DNA from 4 places in the Pelorhabdus sp. sgz311002 genome. Region 2 is predicted to be linked to each of the others. Evidence: riboswitches for the same ligand, from Rfam matches in the RefSeq annotation. Region 2 holds a riboswitch; each other region holds the start of a gene.
The links. Region 2 has a riboswitch for cyclic di-GMP ahead of AC0NJP_RS15195 (putative bifunctional diguanylate cyclase/phosphodiesterase). Riboswitches for the same ligand answer to the same signal wherever they lie in the genome.
Positions count from the first base shown of each region.

Region 1: linked by a shared signal. The riboswitch ahead of AC0NJP_RS11880 (hypothetical protein) and the one ahead of AC0NJP_RS15195 (putative bifunctional diguanylate cyclase/phosphodiesterase) in region 2 are both predicted to bind cyclic di-GMP.
Region 3: linked by a shared signal. The riboswitch ahead of AC0NJP_RS08945 (methyl-accepting chemotaxis protein) and the one ahead of AC0NJP_RS15195 (putative bifunctional diguanylate cyclase/phosphodiesterase) in region 2 are both predicted to bind cyclic di-GMP.
Region 4: linked by a shared signal. The riboswitch ahead of AC0NJP_RS06290 (response regulator) and the one ahead of AC0NJP_RS15195 (putative bifunctional diguanylate cyclase/phosphodiesterase) in region 2 are both predicted to bind cyclic di-GMP.

Region 1 is NZ_JBWBCL010000007.1:105,473-110,830, reverse strand. Features, by position in the region: gene yhbH (sporulation protein YhbH) at 1-564, opposite strand, end outside; gene AC0NJP_RS11895 (serine protein kinase) at 603-2,531, opposite strand; gene AC0NJP_RS11890 (hypothetical protein) at 2,811-3,371, opposite strand; gene AC0NJP_RS11885 (hypothetical protein) at 3,420-3,686, opposite strand; gene AC0NJP_RS11880 (hypothetical protein) at 3,839-4,093, opposite strand; cyclic di-GMP riboswitch class I at 4,154-4,240, opposite strand; gene AC0NJP_RS11875 (indolepyruvate oxidoreductase subunit beta) at 4,290-4,862, opposite strand; gene iorA (indolepyruvate ferredoxin oxidoreductase subunit alpha) at 4,864-5,358, opposite strand, start outside.
Region 2 is NZ_JBWBCL010000012.1:40,273-45,630, reverse strand. Features, by position in the region: gene AC0NJP_RS15220 (ABC transporter ATP-binding protein) at 1-761, shown strand, start outside; gene AC0NJP_RS15215 (3-hydroxyacyl-CoA dehydrogenase family protein) at 877-1,827, opposite strand; tRNA gene AC0NJP_RS15210 (tRNA-Trp) at 2,007-2,082, opposite strand; tRNA gene AC0NJP_RS15205 (tRNA-Gly) at 2,090-2,164, opposite strand; tRNA gene AC0NJP_RS15200 (tRNA-Asp) at 2,169-2,245, opposite strand; gene AC0NJP_RS15195 (putative bifunctional diguanylate cyclase/phosphodiesterase) at 2,326-4,041, opposite strand; cyclic di-GMP riboswitch class I at 4,111-4,196, opposite strand; gene pyrE (orotate phosphoribosyltransferase) at 4,257-4,829, opposite strand; gene pyrF (orotidine-5'-phosphate decarboxylase) at 4,829-5,358, opposite strand, start outside.
Region 3 is NZ_JBWBCL010000004.1:274,750-280,107, reverse strand. Features, by position in the region: gene menD (2-succinyl-5-enolpyruvyl-6-hydroxy-3-cyclohexene-1-carboxylic-acid synthase) at 1-830, opposite strand, end outside; gene AC0NJP_RS08950 (isochorismate synthase) at 831-2,237, opposite strand; gene AC0NJP_RS08945 (methyl-accepting chemotaxis protein) at 2,370-4,058, opposite strand; cyclic di-GMP riboswitch class I at 4,256-4,345, opposite strand; gene AC0NJP_RS08940 (hypothetical protein) at 4,449-5,105, opposite strand; gene AC0NJP_RS08935 (methyl-accepting chemotaxis protein) at 5,205-5,358, opposite strand, start outside.
Region 4 is NZ_JBWBCL010000003.1:87,442-92,799, reverse strand. Features, by position in the region: gene AC0NJP_RS06295 (lysophospholipid acyltransferase family protein) at 1-741, opposite strand, end outside; cyclic di-GMP riboswitch class I at 925-1,010, shown strand; gene AC0NJP_RS06290 (response regulator) at 1,074-1,562, shown strand; gene AC0NJP_RS06285 (NAD(P)-dependent oxidoreductase) at 1,901-3,274, shown strand; gene AC0NJP_RS06280 (hypothetical protein) at 3,558-3,908, shown strand; gene AC0NJP_RS06275 (GGDEF domain-containing protein) at 3,905-4,756, shown strand; gene AC0NJP_RS06270 (response regulator) at 4,758-5,358, opposite strand, start outside.

The DNA.
Region 1 (5,358 bases), on a different contig from region 2:
TTCTTCTTCCCCTGCTGCAACGTCGGCTTCCCGTAAGCTTGTCTGTTGGCGCTTAATTTTTTCAATAAGCGTTCTTTTTTTAGCCAACCGCGGCGGAATTCCTTTTTTCTGAAAACCGGAACGTTTATGCTTATGACGCGTTTCCAGTTGCGAAAACTTTTTCCGTTCTAAATCAGGCAGCTGCAAATCTTCAAAAAGATAATTTGCTAACTCATCAAGAGTAATTTCTGTTTCAAAAATATCTTCCCCTGCGTCGCTGCCAGCTGGGCCAGGGATCTTTTCTCCCTGACCCTCTTTTGTCTTACCAATCGACTGACCTCTCGCTTCACCGCCTGTACCTGAACCAGTTCCTGGCGTATTTTTCCCGTAAATAAATTGATATTCTTTAATTCCCTTAATGGGAATTTTTATTTTTTTATTGCCGCTTTGACCAATAATACTCTCTTCGGCCACAATGCCGCCAAGATCCTTTTTGATCGCTTCTTCGACCAGTTCGCGATGTCGCTTGCGATCCCATTGGGAACGATCGGAACTAGCCTTGCTACCATCCTTAAAGACAGCCATGGCGCCCTTCCCCTCCCCTGTCATGCAAATTCAAAAAATCAATCTTTCCAGAGATTATTTGCGGCATATTTTAAAATCACATTGCAACAATGATCGCAATAACCGCTTCGCTTCATTTCCTCGACCATCGCATCATACTTACCGTCTTGTTCTTTATCACGTACTTTGGCTTTTGTAATAACGCGCGATAACTCTTTTACCGAAGCCGTCAATTTCTTTTCAATCGCTTCTTTTAAAGGCTCATAACTTTTATATTCAATCTTGCCGCCGCTTCGCAGCAACGAAAACATATACGAGGTTACGTCTTGGCGAAAACCGGCGGCAGCAGAACCGCTAATGCCGATCTGTTCTTCAATAGACTGCAGAAATTTCAAGTCGGGTTCTAGCTCTTCGCCAGTGTGGGGATCTTTGATCTTTGATGAATTAGCGAACGCCTCGGCATGATCGAGGTAATTATTGAAAAGGCTCTCAGCCTGTTCTTTATAGCCATGAATGAAAGCCCGCGTCACTTCTTTTTCTAAGAGCTTATTGTATTCTTTTTTAATTGTGTCTTGGAGGAAACCAAGATAGCGTTTTCGTTCTTCATCGCCAATAGCCATTTCTTTAACTGCTTTAATCAAAGTATCAATAATCGCAATCGGATTGATACAGTTCGATTCAGATTCCGATAAAGTCGTATCAATCGCTTTCATGATAAAGCGAGTAGAAATGCCAGTCATGCCTTCCCGTTGCGCCTCATCTTTGAGTTCAAAAATATCGACCTTTTTGGTAGAGCCCTTCTCTACAATTTCTTCGCCATTATAAATCTTAAGCTTATTTAAGGGATCAATCTTGGCTGAAGGAGAGAGTCGGCTCAAAATGGCAAACATCGAAGCCATCTCAATGGTATGTGGCGCAATATGAGCGGAAAAAGCACTATTATTAAGCATTTTTCGGTAAATTTTTACTTCTTCGTCTAGTTCAAGACAATAGGGCACTTCCACTTTGACAATCCGGTCCAAAATCGCTTCATTCGTATGATCTGACTTAAATTTATTCCATTCCGCTTCATTGGAGTGAGCTAAAATAATTCCGTCAAAATAAATCATCGAGCCTTTGCCTGGCGATGGAATTGATTTTTCCTGTGTCGCCGTAATCATCGTATGCAAATACTCTACATCATTTTTAAACACTTCAATAAACTCCACAATCCCGCGATTGCCCACATTAAAAGCACCATTTAAAGCTAGCACTCTCGGGTCGTCTTCCGGATATAAATCCATTTTTGATATATCGACAGAGCCAGATAACACCGAGGTATCCTGATTGTTAGGATCAACTGGCGGTACTACACCAACGCCCTTGCGGGAACGGATGGAAAACTCAGCCACAGTTACAGGAAATCGTTCATATTCACCATGAAAATCATTTTTCAAACGATAACGGCATACTGGGCACAAATCCCCCTCTATTTTAACACCAAGAATTTCTTCAAATTGAGGTCGTAAATGTTTAGGAATTAGATGCAGCGGCTCCTCCCGCATTGGGCAGCCTTCCAGAGTGTAAATCGGCGGACTCATCTCCAAGGCCCGTTTTAACGCTTCCATCAAAGAAGATTTCCCTGCACCTACAGGCCCCACTAAATATAAAACTTGCCGTGATTCCTCACCTTTCATGGCTGCAGAGTGAAAATAACGCATGATTTTCATAATACTTTTATCGATGCCAAAAAACTGATCCTCAAAAAAACGATAACGCCGCAGCGTATCATTGCCGTGAATCCGTTTCAAGCGCGGATCTTCTTCTGTTCTTACAATATCAACACCTGGCGCTGTTAGTAGTTCATGCATGCGTTGATGAGCTAGCATGACTCCTTTCGGATTTTCTTTTACGATTTTCAGATAATCAAGCAGCGTGCCAGAAAAATGCTCGTGCTTTCTCTCTACCCGATCTTGCTTAATCAGACTGACGAAATCAAAATTTGCCATACTTTCTCCCCCTTTTTGCATGCAATTATAATAAAAAAATGATAAGCCATCACGCTAAAAGAATTTTTATCCCTTCAGAGAAGACACGGCTTACCATTTGATTTAATATAGCAGATTTTTTTATCAATGTCTATAACAAAATAACATGAATACTGATAAAGAAAATTTTAAATATACTAAAATATACTATGATAGCAAAACTAAATCATGCCTCAAACGTAAATAGCGCGAATCACCAATCACGGCAATATCATCTATTATTATGAACAAAGCAATAAGTTAATGAAACCAAGACTTAGCAAAATGATACATCAGCCATGCCGTACCAAAAAAAGCGGTAAGGGCGATAAGGCCAAATAGAACTTTCTTCTTCTTCGTAAAACCGGCAGCTTGTTGACAATAATATTCTTTTTGTGTCTTTTTGCCGCATTCGTAGCAATAGCTATCTTCAGCAAAAACAGCCGTACCGCAAGAGTTACAAAAATAAACGACAGCAGGCTTTTTATGATCGGCGCTACCGCCAGACAATGCACCCACTTGCGACGGTTTTGGCTCTGGTACTTGCTCTGAAGCTTCGTCCGCTTTTTTCGCTGAGTCACCGCCTTCGCCTGACAACTCTTCAGCCGCCTTTGCAGCCGCTGCTACTTCGGCTTCTGTAATAACCAAACCATCCGTCGCTGTAGTCTCTGGTACTGGTGAGGCGAGTTCTTCTGTGGGCGAAGCAGGGACGGCAGCTTTTGGCTGTTTATCTGATTGTGTTAGATAGGCCACATCCTTGCCACACTTGCCGCAAAAATTTCCTTCCACACTTATGGTCACACCGCATTGAGGACAATACATAGCTAATCTCCTCCGAAATATCCAATCTATACAGATTTGAAAGACCGCTTATTTTTTCGTTACAACAACAATAACAAAAGTTACTATGATAATTAGCCCGACAAAAGCGCCAACTCCAGCAATCACCAATTTTTTGGGCGAAGCCAAAAAAGCAGCCAGCCCAGTCGGCGGCGCTGGATCTACCAACTCAGTTTCTACAGCTTCCGCTTCCGCCTCAGCCATTTCTTCCGTTTGATCTGGTTGTCGTTTGCCGCAGATCTGACAAAACAAAGCACTTTTCGGTATTTCTACACCGCAAAAAATACAATAGCGCATCCTGGCACCTCACTCATTACTTGCAGGCTGAAAATCTTTATTTTTATTCTTTTTCGCTAAAATCCGATCAAATCCTCTATTTAGAATAAAAAACCGCCGCAGTAAGCATTCGTGTAGTCGTAAGCTTACCGCGACGGTTTTTTATTCCTGTTCTATTTCTGTAAAAAGTTGGTACAGGAAATACCAGCTCGTTCCAATTCATTCGCAGAATGAAATAAGGTGAATTTTTTCCCTGTAGATAAAAACTCGCCTGAAACAGCTTGATTTAGGCCTTCACTCAGGCAGCTTTCACAATAATAATGCCCTTTGGACTTATTCTGCCCATCGTTATACATTTCAAGGCGCCGCGTAGCCTTACGGCCGCAACATTCACAACGGCCCAAGAGCTGGGCCAAATATTGTAACATGTAAAACCCTTCCTTATTTGCCTAAATTAAGCAACAAAAAACCAGGCTGCTCATCAAATTGATTGCAACCTGGCGCTCATAGACAGATCTGTCCTTAGATCCAAAGCTTTGCGTCCTTACCTTTCGATAAGTTTGCCGACGTTTTCTTTTGCTGACTCTTTCTTATGATACCATGCCCCTTAAGGCTTGGCAACTATCAGACTGTCTCTAACCCAGCTTGAAATGCGGCCTGATTGATTGAAAAAAGCTGGGGCTTAATCTGTTCTTTCATTGCTTCGTCCCAATGGATTGTGGTAAGGTCCATCGCCTTGACTAAAGCACCGAATAAAACAACGTTCATACAGCGACCATTGCCCAGCGCAAGGGCTATCTTTTCTGCAGCTACGATCGTCGTTGCCGCTTTCTCCTGTAAAGTTTCTAAAATGCCTGTAGGATAATCGCACTTTCCATTCAAAATCGGCGCTGAGGGAATCTGATAATCATTGACAACGATTTTGCCATCAGGCTTTAAATAATCTAACCAGCGCAGCGCTTCCATCTGCTCAAAAGATACGAGAATATCGGCTTCGCCTTTACCAATAATGGGTGAATAAACTTTTTCACCATAGCGAACCTGGGTACTCACACTGCCGCCGCGTTGGGCCATGCCATGTACTTCTGACATTTTTACGTCATAGCCGGCAGCCATAAGACCTGTAGATAAAATCTTGCTCACTAAAATGGTTCCCTGGCCGCCAACGCCTACTAATAAAATATTTTTCGTCGCCATCTTATTTCCCCTCCTTGGCAATCGCCTGTACCGGACAAACCTGCGCACAAACCTCACAGCCTACACACTGCATCGCATGGATCGAACTCTTTTTCGCCGCCTTATCAAAACGAAGGGCTGGACAGCCTGTTTTAATACATTTTTTACAACCGATACATTTCGCTTGATCGATTTTGCATTTTGCCAAATAGTCGCCGAATTCTTCGTGATCTTGCGGCGATGCTTTCTTTAACACGCAAGGCCAACGTGTAATAATGACCGAAGGTTCGTCAAGGGCCAAGGCCCAATCGAGCGCTTCACTGACTTCATCAAGGCGCAAAGGATTAATGGTTTTGACATGATCCACGCCAATGGCTTTTACCACAGAAGCAATATCAAGCGCTTTCGTTGGCATCCCTTGCAGTGTATAACCAGTGCCAGGATGATCCTGATGGCCCGTCATACCAGTAATTCGATTATCAAGAATACAAGTAATTGTATTGCTGCGATTATAAAC
Region 2 (5,358 bases):
TCGCAACACCAACTGGCTCGATTACCGCCTTAAGCAAAATTAATCTCGTCGTAAATCAGGGAGAGTTTGTCGTGATTGTCGGACCGAGTGGCTGCGGCAAAACCACATTATTACGTATTCTAGCAAATCTAGATCGGCAGAGCAGTGGTAAAATAAAAATCTTACACCAAAATCTTCACCAACCACTTACCTCTATGGTGTTTCAAGAACAATCTATTTTTCCCTGGATGACTGTGATTGAAAATGTTTCATATGGTCTGCGTCTGCGCGGCATGAAGAAAAAAGACCGCTATGAAATCGCCGACCGCTACATTTCTATGATAGGACTACAAGATTTTTCCTCAGTCTATCCACATCAGCTTTCCGGCGGAATGAAACAGCGCGTAAGTGTGGCAAGAGCTTTTGCCAATGATCCAGAGATTCTATTGATGGATGAACCCTTCGGCGCCCTTGACGAACAAAACCGCCTGATTTTACAACAAGAACTTTTAAAAATCTGGAATCAATATCAAAAAACGACTGTTTTCATTACCCACAGTATTGACGAAGCCCTGGTATTAGGGGATCGAGTCGTTCTCATGTCGGCTCATCCCGGCACCATTAAAACGATCATTCCTGTTGATCTGCCTAGACCACGGGAAATTTCAGATCTTCGCACCTCGACTCACTATCAGGAACTCTTTAAAAAAATTTGGCTCCTCCTAAAGGAAGAAGTCGTTAAAGTAAACCGACATACTCTACCACATCCCAAGGGAACATAATAGTAAACCCAAAATACTAAGAGGCCAAACAAAAAAGAGCTAGAGCGAAAATATCTCATTTCGCTTATAGCTCTTTGTATTATTCTACGCTAACCATCTTCTGTTTATCACATCATTAGTCTTTGATCTGATCGCGTTTCAGCCAATCGATTAAAATAGTTTCTCTAAAGCTTTTAATTTTTTCTAACGACTCAGGCGTCCAGTCATAAAGACCTGTACCAGTTTTGGCGCCTAGTTTTCCTGCAGCCACAGCTTCCTGCAATAATTTTGAGCCTGTTGTCTCATTGCATAAATCAGCTAACAAATAGCTGGAAATATTATTAAAAATGTCAAGTCCGCCTAAATCAGCGCTTTCCAAAGGACCTGTTGTAGCTAAACGACGGCCAAGACTATATTTCATGGTTGTATCAACCGCTTCTGGCGTAGCAATGCCCGATTCTACAATATACAAAGCTTCTCGCAGCAAAGCCAGCTGTAGTCTGTTACCGATAAAACCAAGAGCTTCCCGTTTTAAGGCAACAGGTTTTTTCTGAATGAGTTCCATGAGCTTCCAAGTGATTTGTACGGTTTCCTCAGAAGTTCCTTTACCTGGAACAACTTCGACAAGTGGAACTAGATGAGGCGGATTCCAGAAATGAGCTACGACGAATTTATCTTTGCGCTGCAATGGTTCAGCAATCGCAGTAGGACTCAAGCCAGACGTATTTGTGGCAAAAATGGTATGAGGCGCGCAAAGTTTATCAAGCTTACCCCAAATTTCCTGTTTAATAGCCAGTTCTTCGGCAACAGATTCAATAATGAAATCAGCCTTTTCAGCAACGGCTTCCAGTGTTGTTACACCTTCTACACGCGCTAAAATAGATGCTACATCATCCTCTTTTACCAAGCCATTAGCGACATAAGTTTTTAAGGCGCCTTTGATACTGTTAACGCCGCGCTCAATACTGCTTTCAGACCGACCATACATTTTTACTTCATAGCCGGCCATGGCAAAGGCCAAAGCTGTACCAAAACCCATGGTTCCAGTACCTAGGTTCCCAATGACTTTAATGTCTTTTACATCCATTCTGTCTCCCCCTCATCAACTCAGTTGCAAAAGCGTTTTGTAATTTTACAAATTATAGAATAATTATAACATTTTTAACCGATTCTTGCACTGTAAAAATTATTACGACTAAATATATTCCTTATTTTTAAATTTTCGTATAAAAAAGAGATGCATAAAATGCATCTCTTTTGAGTTTCTGGCAGGGGCAGAAGGACTTGAACCCTCAACCAATGGTTTTGGAGACCACTACTCTACCAATTGAGCTATACCCCTATGAAATTGGAGCGGAAAACGAGATTCGAACTCGCGACCCTCGCCTTGGCAAGGCGATGCTCTACCACTGAGCTACTTCCGCAATATGGCGACCCGGATGGGACTTGAACCCACGACCTCCGCCGTGACAGGGCGGCATTCTAACCAACTAAACTACCGGGCCGAACCAGCTTTTATATAATAACATATTATATATACTTTGGCAAGAACTTTTTACTAGTACTTTTTCTTCTCGCATTTACCTTAGCAGCAGCTTTGACAAAACTGCTTGGAGACAAGAACTTCCTCTAAAGATGCAGGTCTCCCTAAATAATAACCTTGCCCACAATCAACTTCTAATTTCTTTAAAATATGCCAAATGGCATCATTTTCGACAAACTCAGCAATCGTTTTCTTTCCCAACGTATGGGCTACCGCATTCATCGCTTGTACAAGAGCCTGTTGCTTGGGATTATTCTCTAGGTTTCTTACAAAGGATCCATCAATTTTCAAATAGTCAACTGGCAGCTTTCCTAAGTGAGAAAAAGAAGAGAAACCGACACCAAAATCATCTAGAGCAAAATGACAGCCGAGCTTCTTTAAACCATTAATCCATTTTTCTACTATTGATAAATCCTTGATTGTCGCACTTTCTGTAATCTCAAAACCAAGTCGATTTGGCTCTATGCCGCTTTCTAGTATAGAGCGTTCAATCCAGCTTAAGAGCCCTTCATCACTCAGGGTAAAACCTGATAAGTTCACAAAAATTCTTAACTGCGGCTGATTTTCAAGTACCGAAAGTGTTTTCGATATCACCCAGCGATCAATAGAGGCTATGAGACCACTCTTTTCCGCCACAGGAATAAAGTCAACTGGTGAAATAATATGGTCACCATCTATTAGCCGGATCAGCGCCTCATAATGAATAATGCCCTTGCCTGACTGATAAATAGGCTGAAACACTAGTTTAAACTGATCACGTCGTAATGCCTGATAAATTAAAGCCACTTTGCGATTCATTTCAAAAATACGACGACGGTCATCAATATCACTGATAAGCATAACCCGGTTTTTTCCGGCTTCCTTAGCCTGATGAACCGCGGCATCTACATAAGAAAAAATACGTTTTACTTCAACCGCTTCATCAATATAGACAATACCAATACTTGCCGTAACGCGAAGAGGAATTTTGCTGGCATCGACATAAAAGTTTTCTTTTTCTAATGTTTTTAAGAGCCTTGTAGCCATGCAGTTCGCCTTTTCCAAGGTAGTCTCATACAGAAAAATTAAAAACTCATCGCCGCCTAAACGGGCTAAAAAATCACCTTTACGCAGGTTGCGCTTCAATAATTTTACAGCCTGTTGCAATAAACGGTCACCCGCCTTATGGCCATACGAATTATTGACAAGATTAAAATTATCAAAATCAAGTAGCAGTAACGCGCTTTTTTGCGCCACACAACCATTTGTGCCTGTCTTTTTCAAATGTTCTTCTAAATAGTAGCGGTTTGGAATATCTGTAAGATAATCATAGTGGGCCAAATGCCATAGTCTTTCTTCCATCTGCTTGCGATGACTAATATCACGGATAATACTCAATAAAACAGGCACCCCAGCTACAATGCTTCGTTGCGATTGAACCTGCACGTAAAAAACCGTACCATTTTTCCGCTTATGCTTTGCTTCAAAACAAACGCCGGCGGCTCCGGCTAATTTCATCTGTTCTAAAATTAGAGCTGCTTCCGTACCGTCTTCCCGCACATCAAAAATCGTTAAAGCTGTGAGTTCTTCCGCTGAGTAGCCATAGACACGAAGCGCAGCATCATTACCTGCTAGAATTTGCCCTTCTAAAGCTATAAATAAAATAATATCTCCTGTCTTTTCTGCGAGAACCTGATATTTTTGAATCTGCGCTTCTATTTCGGCAAACAAAATCTTTTCTTGCGCCTTTCCTACCGACTCAGAATCATTTTTCTTCACAAAAAATCCTCCTACCTCGCGCTCTCAAAAAAATAAAAGACCAGGCCTGACACCTGGTCTATCTATACAGGGAGCAACCTGGCAATCATAGACATCCTGTCTTTAGACCCATAGCTTTGCGTCCTTATCTTTCGATAAGTTTGCCATATTCATTATCTTTATTTATATCATAACATGCTAATAACTGTCAATTCAGGACTTCTTAAATAGTTTACTTAAATTTTCCGACTGCCCCGTTTGGTAATAGGAGTTCCGGCTTTGCAAGCGGGACATTCTTCTGGTGCAAAAGACGCCACATCAAGATGCAACAACGCCTCAGTCGGCGCTTCAAAGGAAGCTTTACCACCGCTGCGATCCACAAGAATCCCCACCCCAGCAATAATTCCGCCTGTTGGTTTAATTGTGTCAATCACTTCCTGCACCGAGCCACCTGTTGTAACGATATCTTCCACGACGAGAACGCGTTCACCGGGATCGACGTAAAAACCGCGCCGCAGTGCCATTTTGCCGTTTTCCCTTTCCGTAAAGAGCGCTCTTGTACCAAGCTCTTTAGCCACTTCATGAGCCAAAAGAATACCGCCAGTCATCGGTCCGATAACTACGTCAATCTTAGCATCACGAAATTTTTCAGCTAAAGCTTTGCATAACGTTTCGGTATGTTTCGGCTGCTGCAGTACCTGAAATTTCTCAACATACATCATACTATGACGGCCAGAGGTCAATAGAAAATGGCCTTCTAAAATCGCCCCAGTTTGTATAAATAACTCTTTTACTTCTGCTTCAGTCATCATACCGTCTCCATTTCTGCTAGTATTTTTTCTACGGCCAAGTTCTTGTCGGCCGCCTGCGTAATAGGCCGCCCAATAACTAAATGCGTTGCCCCTGCCGTAAGAGCCGCTGCTGGCGTACTGGCGCGACTTTGATCTTGCAATGCTGCTCCGGCTGGTCGAATTCCCGGCGTGACGATCAAGAAGTCGTCGCCGCAGGCTTTTCGAATCATCGCGGCTTCATGAGGCGAAGCGACAACGCCGTCCATCCCCGCCGATTTAGCTAGCTTAGCTAACGTTAAAACTTCTTCACCAATCGCAAGCGGGCAGCCCACTTGCTTCAAAGCTACCTCGTCCATACTTGTTAATATAGTAACAGCTAAAAGTTTGGGGACCTCACGATTTTCCGCCGCAGCACTTTCCTTCACAGCTTGAGCGGCGGCCTGCATCATAGCAAAGCCGCCAAGAGAATGAAGTGTCATTAGCGAAACGCCTAACTTCGAAAGCGCTGCCGCACTTTTTGCCACAGTATTAGGAATATCATGAAGCT
Region 3 (5,358 bases), on a different contig from region 2:
AAGGCGTCATAGGTCTCAATAAGCATCATTTTATTGTGCGAACCACTGCGAAGCTGCGACAACGGATCTACTAGCAGCGGATAGCCGAGCGTTTCCGCCAATGTTGTAACCGCCTTAGCAAAGGTCGCATCCTCTGTCTCGCTTGGTCCGCAAACAATAATCCCTTGCGGCTGCTTCATAAGTTCTTCCATAAGCTTCGCCGCCTCAGCCGCAGCAATGCATTGCTTACCGCTCTTTACCCAGATCTTGCGGTCATTTTCATTCCACAGCGATTCAGCTAAGGCCAGATCAGGCAACAGCGGTTCTCTTAGAGGAAAATTTAAATGAACCGGGCCGGCAGGACTACTTACAGCCGTAGCAACAGCTCGCGCAGCGGCAGCAATCCCATAGGCAGTAAGCTCTTGAAGCGGCGCTGGTTCCGCCAGTTCACAGAACCATTTTACAAAAGAGCTAAAAATATGATTTTGTTCCATCGTTTGCGGCGCTCCTACATCGCGCAATTCATGAGGTCTGTCAGCTGTAAGAATAATCAGCGGCGTCCGTGAATGCTTCGCTTCAGCTACAGCCGGTAAATAGTTGGCTACGGCTGTACCAGAAGAGCATAAGAGAGCAACTGGTTCTTGGCTCGCCTTAGCCATTCCTAAAGCCAGAAAACCAGCAGAACGCTCGTCGACGTGCAACCACACTTTGATCTGTTTATGATGCGCTAAAAGCAGCGCCAAAGGAGTAGAGCGCGATCCCGGACTGACTACAACATGTTTTACGCCAGCAGCTGCTAAAGCTCCCACAATGGGCCCAAGATAAATTGCTAATACTTGTTCCTGCTTCATTTACTCGCCCCCCAAAGCAACTATCATCGGTTGAAGTTTCACTTCTGTCTCTTCATATTCGCTGGCTGGATCAGAATCAGCCACAATACCCCCACCAGCAAATAGTGAAGCAGTTCGTCCTTGCAACAAAGCGCAGCGTAATGCTACAGCAAACTCCCCATCGCCGTCAAAATTTATCCAGCCGATCGGACCGCCGTACCAGCCACGATCAAAAGTTTCACTTTCACGAATCGCAGTTACAGCTGCTGCAACAGGCAAACCACCTAAAGCAGGCGTCGGATGAAGATCTGCCAAGAGCGATAATAGGGACGACTCCGATCTAGCTTTACCGCTAACAGGCGTATAGAGATGCTGAATTTGAGCTAGTTTCATCAAAATAGGCTCATTCGGGATATCTAGAGCTTCACAATGCTTATCAAGAATTTGCCGAATCCGTTTAACGACCAAAAAGTGCTCTTGCCGATTCTTCGCATCGTGCAGAAGCTCACTGCCTAAAACTTCATCGCTAGCGTCATCGTTACCCCTTGGCGCTGATCCCGCTAAGCAGGTTGAGTAATAAATGCCTTGCCGACGTTTCGTGAGACGCTCTGGCGTAGCCCCCAGAAAAACATCCCCCCCATAATCAAAGGCAAAAACATAACTGTTGTTTTGTTTCAGCTCTAATTGCCGTAACACCGCGGCAATGGAAAAATCTTTATCTCCCTGCAAGATCAGTTCTCGGGCAAACACCACTTTTTCTAAAGTACCCTGTCGGACTTGGTCCCGTAAAAAGGTCACTTTTTTGATATAGTCTTCATAATCTCCCGGAAAAGCATCCCACTGTTCAGCCGTTATTTCGCTAGATTCTTGATTCATCGCTTTTCTTAACCGATCGAACATGGTCAAATTCTGCTGAACTAACAGATCGACCTGATCTTCGGGAGAAACAAGCAGAGTCGTTGTTAGATACCGCCTGCCGCCTTTTTCCTGCAGCAGCCAACTCGGGACTTGAAACCGAGCAGCGGGAAACTTGCCCCACTTCAACTCTCTGGGCCGTAACGGGTCAAAGCGACTGCCGCCAATCCATAAAGGACTGAGACCTAATTCTTGCGTTCTTGGCGACAGCAGTACATCCCCACGAAGGGACTGCCACCTTGCTTCTGCTGCTGTGAGGGGATTTTTTTCCTCCGCCTTCACTTCTATCGTATAAGCCGCATCCACACCAACAAACATTTCTTCTCGACTGGCGCTTATCCAGTAAAATCCCTGGGATCGTATTGCCGCGGTTTTTGCAAAAAAATCCAAAAGGTTCCAAGGCGATTCTTCGCTATGGCTCACTAAAACAGGTCTTCCTGTCGCTTTGCTGCGTAATAAGCCTGCTTGTACTAACTCGCTGAAACAATCTTCCCACTGAGAACATCCACTCATATTCTGTCCACCTTTAAAGGTCAAATCCATTTCTGTATTTATTGTACACTTGCCCCTCAAAATATTCAATGGATGCAAAAAGAGACCTGTCAAATCGACAAGTCTCTCTTATAATCTTTCTAAACTATTATATTAAAGATGGAATTTAGCAACAACATCTTGCAATTCCATAGCCATTTGCGCCAAAGTTTGGCTGGCTGAAGCAATCTCTTCCATCGAAGCCGACTGTTCTTGCGTCGCTGCTGAAATTGACTGAGTATCACAAGCCGTCGACGATGCAACGCCTCTGATGGCTTCTACAGAATTGACAACGTCATCACTGGCAGTCATCAGATTTTGCGCAGCCGAATTAATCGAACCAATTTGTCCCGTCAAGTCAAGAACCATGCGTTCAATAAACTGAAAACGCTCACCTGTTGTAGCAATAACTTGAGCCCCTCTAGATACTTCATCAGTTTCCCGATCCATAACGTTAACGGCTTCAGCTGTTTCGGATTGAATATCATGAATAATTCCCGTAATTTTCTCTGCTGCTTCATGGGACTGTTCAGCCAGCTTACGAACTTCTTCCGCCACAACGGCAAAGCCGCGTCCTTGCTCACCAGCCCGCGCCGCCTCAATAGCCGCATTGAGCGCCAGTAAATTCGTCTGACTGGCAATCCCGCTGATCATCGTAACAAATTCACCAATCTGCTGAGAACGTTCACCAAGACGGCGTACTACTTTTGCTGATGATACCACAGAATCTTGAATCAAATTCATTTGTTGCGTAGCTTGTGTTACGGCTTCGCCGCCCACGCTAGCAGCTTGTGCTGTTTCTTCGGATTTTTTGGTCACTTCCTGGGCATGTGATGTAATCTGATGAATCTCCTGCGACATAGCTTCCACTACACTGGCTGCTTTATCAATTTCTGTCGATTGATTGGTAGCGCCACCAGCCACACAGGTAACAGTTTCGGCCACTTGTGTCGCGGCCTGAGCTGACTGATTCGAGCTCGCTGTCAGCTCTTCACTAGCAGCAGCCACTTGTTGCGCTGACTTAGCTACACTTCCAACTAACTTCCGCAGATTTTCGCGCATATGCGAAAAAGAGCGGATCATATCAGCGATTTCATCATTGGCTTGATAAGAAATATTATGTACGCCCAAATCCCCGGCAGCAATACGCTCTGCTGCCTGCGACACATCATTGAGCGGCCGAGAGATTCGTCTAGCCAAATACCAAGCTAGTAAGGCGCCGATCACAAGAATAATTCCGTCAAGAATAAATAAGAGAGACTGAATCTTTGTTACATCGGCTTGAGTTTCCTGTCTTCTCAGCTCCATACGATCTTCTAAAAACTTAACAGTGTCTTCCATATTCTTATCGGCGGCAATAATCTTGGCGCCAGAAGCCGCAACCGCTTTCACCGCTTCCGCCTGGCCTTGGGTCTTTCGAAGGGTAAGTCCTTGCTCGGCAATTTTATCGTAATCAGCTAAAGAGGCTTTCAATTCGGCCACTTTCTGTTTGCCTTCAGGCGTAATCAACTTTCCCTCTAAGTCCGACAAAACAGTTGCTGTTTTCTTCTTTGATGCTTCATAACGATCAACATACTGTGGATCCGCTGACAAAATAAAGCCTCTGACTTGAGCCGACTGAGTACTCAGTTCGCGACTTAATTCTTTAATATCAACGACTAAAGGAACACTGCGTTTTAATAAGCCTTCATAATCTTCCTGCACCTTTTGAATTTGGAAATAGGTATAAATATTTAGACCCGTAAAAGCCAACACAATAAGAACACATACCAAGATAATTTGTTTACCAATTGTTACACGCATAATCGTCCCGCCTTTGTGCTTGATAAGTCCCGCTAGACCCTCAAATCAAAACTAACAACTAACCTCCCTTCCTGCGGCGTGCAGCTTTTTCGCTGCTATCTTTACCGTTCATCAACTACCTCATTTGTTAAGTATTGCAAACATAGCAAAAAATTCGACGCAGTGCTTTTCGGCGCCCCGGCGAATTCCCGCAAAAATCAAGCAACCTGGCTGTCTTAGAATATATACTTTCCTTAGACCCAATAGCTTTGCGTCCTTGTCTTTCGACAAGTTTGCTATATATTTCTATTTTACAATAATTAACGCCATAAGGCATTATAAAAACAAACAAAACTGTCGAATTCTATTCTGTACTGAAAGAAAAAAAATGTCAAGATAATTCTAAAAAATTCATTTCCTCTCATATTGTTTATCGCGAATATTAATCCCATACTCTTTGACTTTACGATAGAAGGTTGCAATGCTAATGCCTAGTGCTTGACATATAGCAAGTTTTCCCGCTGTAGAAACGCCAAAACGCGCCAAAGCTGCTAACAGCGCTTGATGTTCTAGTTCAGCAAAAGACACGATCGGTTTTGCCTTTTCTCTATCCGGTTCCCGATTAGACCCAAATTGTAAAGCAATCAGCTTCTGACTAAATATCTCGGCAAGCCACTGGCCAAAGCGTATTAATTTAACTTCTTGCCCTAAAAGTAGACTCCGCTGCTCCTGGTTGACAGCAAGTAAAATAAGCGTACCATAAACTCGGTTTTCTACTTCAATGGGAATACAAATTTCAGCAGCATCGGGACAACGTCCCCGCCGCGCACACGAATGGCACAAATCATGCAGTCTAGGATTGACTACTAAGAGAGTCTCTCGCAGCTTCATGCAGTAAGCTGATAAAGTCCCCTCCCCTACATACATTCCTCTTTCCTCACGATAAATTCCTGTTCCAACAATCACTTTCAAGTTGCAATCTACGACAACAGCTTCAAGGCTAAGAATATCTGCGACCATAATGACTGTATCCTGCAAAAACGATTCAATATCTGTTAGCGTTCCCATGTTTAGACGCCTCCTTTACTCAGTCTGTTTAAAAAAGAACAAAAAGCTCCCGGATTTCTCCGAGAGCTTCTTTGCTCTAATCATTTATTAAAATTTGCTTTACAATTTAAACCGTTGAATTTCCTGTTCTAAGGCTTTCGCCAAATCAGACAGACTCCGGCTGGCCGCCGCTACTTCTTCCATCGAAGCAGACTGCTCTTCTGTAGCAGCCGAAATCGTCTGGGTTTCCCCGGAATTTTCCTTACTGATGTCT
Region 4 (5,358 bases), on a different contig from region 2:
AGGAAAAGCTGGTTTGATAACAATTTGATGGCCTCCCTCAGGACGATGAAAAATAAAGGCCGGCACAATAATAGAACCGAACTTGCGGGCAAATACTGCCGGACCTGCTGGCGTGGCTGATTTTCGATTAAAAAAGTCAACAAAAATGCCGTCAACACCACCGTCTTCATCTGCTAAAAACCCTAGGGCTTTTCCTTTTTTTAAGGCTCGCGCCGCTTTTACAAGCTCGGCGCCACTACGATTAAATACTTCCAGACCCATTTTTTCGCGATATTCATTGAGTAATCGCGTATAGTGAGGATTTGGTTGTGGCTTGGCGATCGTTGTAATCGGCAGTCCTGTGTTAGCTAGGACTGCGCCGAGCCACTCCCAATTCCCTATATGGGCGGTAAGAAGTACCACGCCGCGTCCTTGGTCAATGGCCCCCCTTAAATGCTCCAAACCTTCAATCGCAATATGTTTTTTGATTTTTTCTGGAGTAAGGGCAGGCGTATAGAGAACTTCCATCAAGGTTTGTCCTAAATTACCAAAAACTGTATGGATAATTTGTTTCGCCTCGGACAATGAAATTTGCAGACAGTCCATGCTTTGAGTGATGGCGCGGCGTCGTTGGCGCGCACCGACAAGATAGAAAAGGTAACCTAGACTTCGTCCAATACGGCAGACAAGCGAATAAGGTAGAAGGCAGACGAAAGCACTGATTGCCTTTAGTAGATTATATTGAAAATTTTTAAATAGCATATGTGTCTCTCCCCAGATAGACAATTAAAATAAATTTTTGACATTAGTTTAATTGTAGTTTATTTATAAATGTTTGTAAACAAAAGAGCTAAGCAACAAATATTGTCACATTTCTACTTGTTTCCGCTTTTGTTTTACGGTATAGTATAATTAAACAAAATAAATAAGTAGAACTTTAAAAGCTCTACTGATTGGCAAACCTTCCGAAAGGATGGGACGCAAAGCCATGGGTCTAATGATTTTATGTCGAAGACTGCCAGGTTGTATTCACGCAAAGTAAGAGCGGAATGAACAGGCAGTTTTTTTATTTTTCAAAGAGCAGGAGGATGGCGTTGAAATTATTATTTGTTACCCAAGACGAACTTTGGCTGCAACGATTGCGGGAGCAGTGCCAAAAAAGAGATTTTTGTTGCGATGTTTTTAAGGACGTCGCCGCGGCAATAAGTGCATATCGCCAACAGTCTGATGAATATAGTTTGGTTATAGTGGATTTTTCGGGGGATTTTGACGGATTTGACTTTACGCAAAAGCTTCGTGCTGTGTCGACTAAGCAAATTATTTTAGCTGTTAATAGCATGATCGAACCCAAGCTGTTGATGAAAGCAGCACTTAGCGGAATTTCTTTTTTCTTACCGAAGGCGGTTGAAATGGACGATTTTTTGGCTTTACTATGCCAAATTAGCGATCAGCTTAAGGCGCAAAAAAAAGAACAAGATGAAAAGGACGGGCTTGCGAAAGAATATATTCGCTTGCGTCGTGAATATGGCGAGATGCAGGTTCAAATTAAAAAATACGAGGCTTTGCTGGCAATGCAGCAATAATAGCGTTTGTATTCTAGAAAATAGTAAAGGGCTACCGCATATAAGAAAAGATTTCGAGCCTATGTTGAGGTTTGCGTAAACAAATCACAAGATAAGCTAGAGTTTTTCCTTGGTGCGGTAGTCTTTTTTTATAGAATCAGCCGCTCCATTTAATTATTCTAGAATTTTTTATATGTTTAGTGTATGATAGCAATAAGAAAAAATCGAATTTTATCTATAGGAAATTCGATTTTTTTTGTTAAGACTAGAGGATATTGTTGGTTATCCAAAGGTTTTTGCTTACTGCAAGCGAGAGAAATATAGAAGTGCAGAAGCTTATGGATGTGGAGGGGATTGGATTGCTTATTGATCAAAAAAGTAATTTTGAAGAACAGTCGTTAGATTTTCATGAAATTGACGCCGGTTTTACGACGAAAGAGGCAATTGCGGAAGCAAAACGTTGCCTTAATTGTGCGAAACCGTTTTGTCGTACAGGCTGTCCGATTGAGAATGAAATTCCTAGTTTTATCGCAGAGCTTGCTAAAGGGAATATTGGCGCTGCTAGTGAAGTAATTGCTAGACGCAGTAATCTTCCTGCTGTATGTGGGCGGGTATGTCCTCATGAAAAACAGTGCGAAGCTGCCTGTATATTAAATAAAAAGAACGCAGGTATTAAGATTGGCAAACTAGAACGCTTTATTGCTGATTTTGATGCGGAAATGGATATTAGTCCAATTCATAAAAAAATCGTTCATAAAGGGAAGGTTGCCGTAATTGGTTCGGGTCCTGCCGGATTAACCGTAGCAGGTGATTTGGCGAAGCTTGGCTTTACTGTAACTGTTTTTGAAGGGCAGAAAGAGCCTGGCGGCGTTTTGATGTATGGAATTCCTGAATTCCGTTTAAATAAAGAAGTTGTTCGTCGTGAAATTGCTCGAATTGAAAGATTGGGCGTTTCATTTGAAACAGGAATTTTAATCGGCCCTGATAAAACGGTTGATGAGCTTTTTGCTGACGGTTATGATGCTGTGTTTATGGGGACAGGAACTGCTTTGCCGAAAGAACTTCATATTCCTGGTAAAGACTTGCCTGGTGTTATTCAGGCGACGTATTTTCTTGGTATGGTTACATTAGCAAATGAAAAAGGGATTGACGGACAGGAAATTCCGGTACAAAAAGGAGATTCTGTTATTGTAATTGGCGCAGGCAATGTTGCTATGGATGCAGCTCGGACGGCGCTTCGTGTTGGTGCAGCAAAAGTTACTCTAGTGTATCGGCGTACGCAAGATCAGATTACGGCGCTTCGTTCCGAATATGAGGAAGCGAAGGCTGAAGGCGTGGAGTTTTCTTGGCTGATGAGTCCAAAACAATATTTAGGTGATAAAGAGGTTACTGCGTTAGAATGTGAGCGCCAAGTTTTATTGGAAGATGGCTCCGTTAAGGGCAGTGGGCTTTTGGAGAAAATTAGTGCCAATAAAATTATTGTGGCAATTGGTCAAAGACCCGCTGCTCGCATTGTTTCAACAACAGAAGGGATCGAAGTCAATCCTGCTGGCTTTGTTATTACTCGGGAACGGCCTTATGGTATGACTACGCGACGCGGTGTTTTTGCCGGGGGCGACGTAGTTCATGAACCGGCAACTGTCGTATTGGCTATGAAAGCGGCAAAACAAGTAGCGCAAGGTATTGCGCAATATGTGGAAGCCAAAAAACTTATGGAAGAATGCGGTTTGTAAACCGACAAAAATAAGACTAAATACCTAAAAAAACTTGACCTTTTCTAGCAAAATATGGTTTAATCAATATAGCAGGATTTGGTAACTAATTGATTAGTGACTTTTACCGAGCGGATATATGAAAAACTGCCTATGATTATTAGGCTAATGCTAGAGTTAGCACAGAAAAAATCAGGCGTAAGCCTGATTTTTTTACTTCCTGGTGAGATTTTCATATAAGATTTTACTCTGCTGTAATCATGTAGACGTTTACTATACTTTGCGGTACAAGAGAGGTCAAGAGATGGGCAGTCAGATTGAAAGCAGTAAAAAAGTTGAAATTAGTATGCGCTTATCGGAATTTGAAATGCCGCCAATGCAAGATGTTTTAGTTGTCGGCAAACGGGCGCCGATCGGCCCGGAAGCGGCACGGCGAATGGGGGATATTTTATCACCTGGTCAATATATAGTAAAAAAAATTGAACACCCATCAATTGAAGCAATGGTTGTTCGTAAGTCTTTGCTTGCTATGGTGCCGGAAGATCAGTTAATTTCTCTTATGATTGATGAAGTAGATGAAATGATTCATGAATCAATGATTGTAAGAGTTCAGATTAATGTGACCGTAATAGTAAAGAAGTTGATTGAATTATGATGCGCCAGTTATCGCATATTATGACAGTTAAATTTCCCTATGTAGATGCGTTAGCTGGATTAAGTCAGGTACAGGAATTTATGCTTTCGACTCAACTAGAAAGTCTCCCAGTCATTGAGAACGGTAAAATACTTGGTGTGATTGATTATTGGGATGTGTTGAAAACACATCCTAATCGGATTGCCGCTGATGCTATGTCTGACTATTTTAAAGAAGTTGTGCCTGACACATTCGTATGGGAAGCGAAAGAGGCTATAGATAGCCACGGTATTAAGCTTTTCATTGTGAAACAGCAGGACCAGGTAGTGGGAATCGTTAGTCCGAGCCAAGTTGCGTTAGAAATAGGCAGGCAATTTGATGTGTTAACAGAGCTTTACAAAAAAGATTATATTTATTATCAAGCTGTTAAAGTCTTAAAAGAAAGACAATTGCTTTCTTTGATTTTTCTTGATGTAAATAATTTTGGTAAGATAGACAAACAGTATGGCCATATTGCCGGGGATCAGATTTTACGGGAGATCGGTCAGCTTTTAAAGGCTAAAATGTCAAAAGAAACCCATGTGTCGCGGTTTGGCGGTGATGAGTTTCTTATATTGACCCCCTACAAACTAGAGAAGACTCGTAATTTTACTGAAATATTATTGCGTGAAGTAAAAGAACATCGCTTTTACAAAGAGATTCCTGTTAGTTTTTCAGCGGGAATTGTAAAGGGAATATGTCATGGATTCATGAAAAATAGTGTTCCCGCGCTAGAACGGCTGGTTAATTGTGCTAGCCTAGCGTCAACTCAGGCGAAAAAAGAGTCTATAGACTTAGTCGTCGCCAATCAAGTCGAATTAGGTTATTAATTTAGCAGATTTTTAAAATTTCGGCAATCATATCAGGATCGCTTTCTTCGGTAGGAAAGGTGATATAGTGAATTGCGGGATCATTTGCTGTCGGGAGAATTTCCGATAGCTTTTTTCTTGCTTTATTAATGACAACATTTGTCCCATCTTGCTTGGTAAAAGGTAAAATAAGCAAAAGATTTTGCGGTGTTGCCAGGAGAACGGAATCATAAACGCGCAGGGTGTTTTTGAGTTGTTCCATAATAAAGCTTCCATTGGCAATATTTTCATTAAACCCGAGTGATACAAAAGAAACTTCAGTATGATCTCGCTTCGCTCGGTAAATGCTATTAAGAATTTCTTGTTGACTGCTTGCTTGCATTGGCGCGGCAACAAGCGAACCCATTACATTTTCGATACGATCAAGCAAATCTTCATCAGAGAAGGGTTTTCGAATGTAATGGGAAGCGCCGAGACAGAGTGATTTCTGAATGACAAGACGATTGGCGATCCCTGAAACCATAATAACGGGGATTTGCTGCTGCAAATTTAGACGATGCATTTCTTCCAGTGCCGCAATTCCATCCATTCCTTTTAAGTTAATATCTAAAAGTAACAAGTTG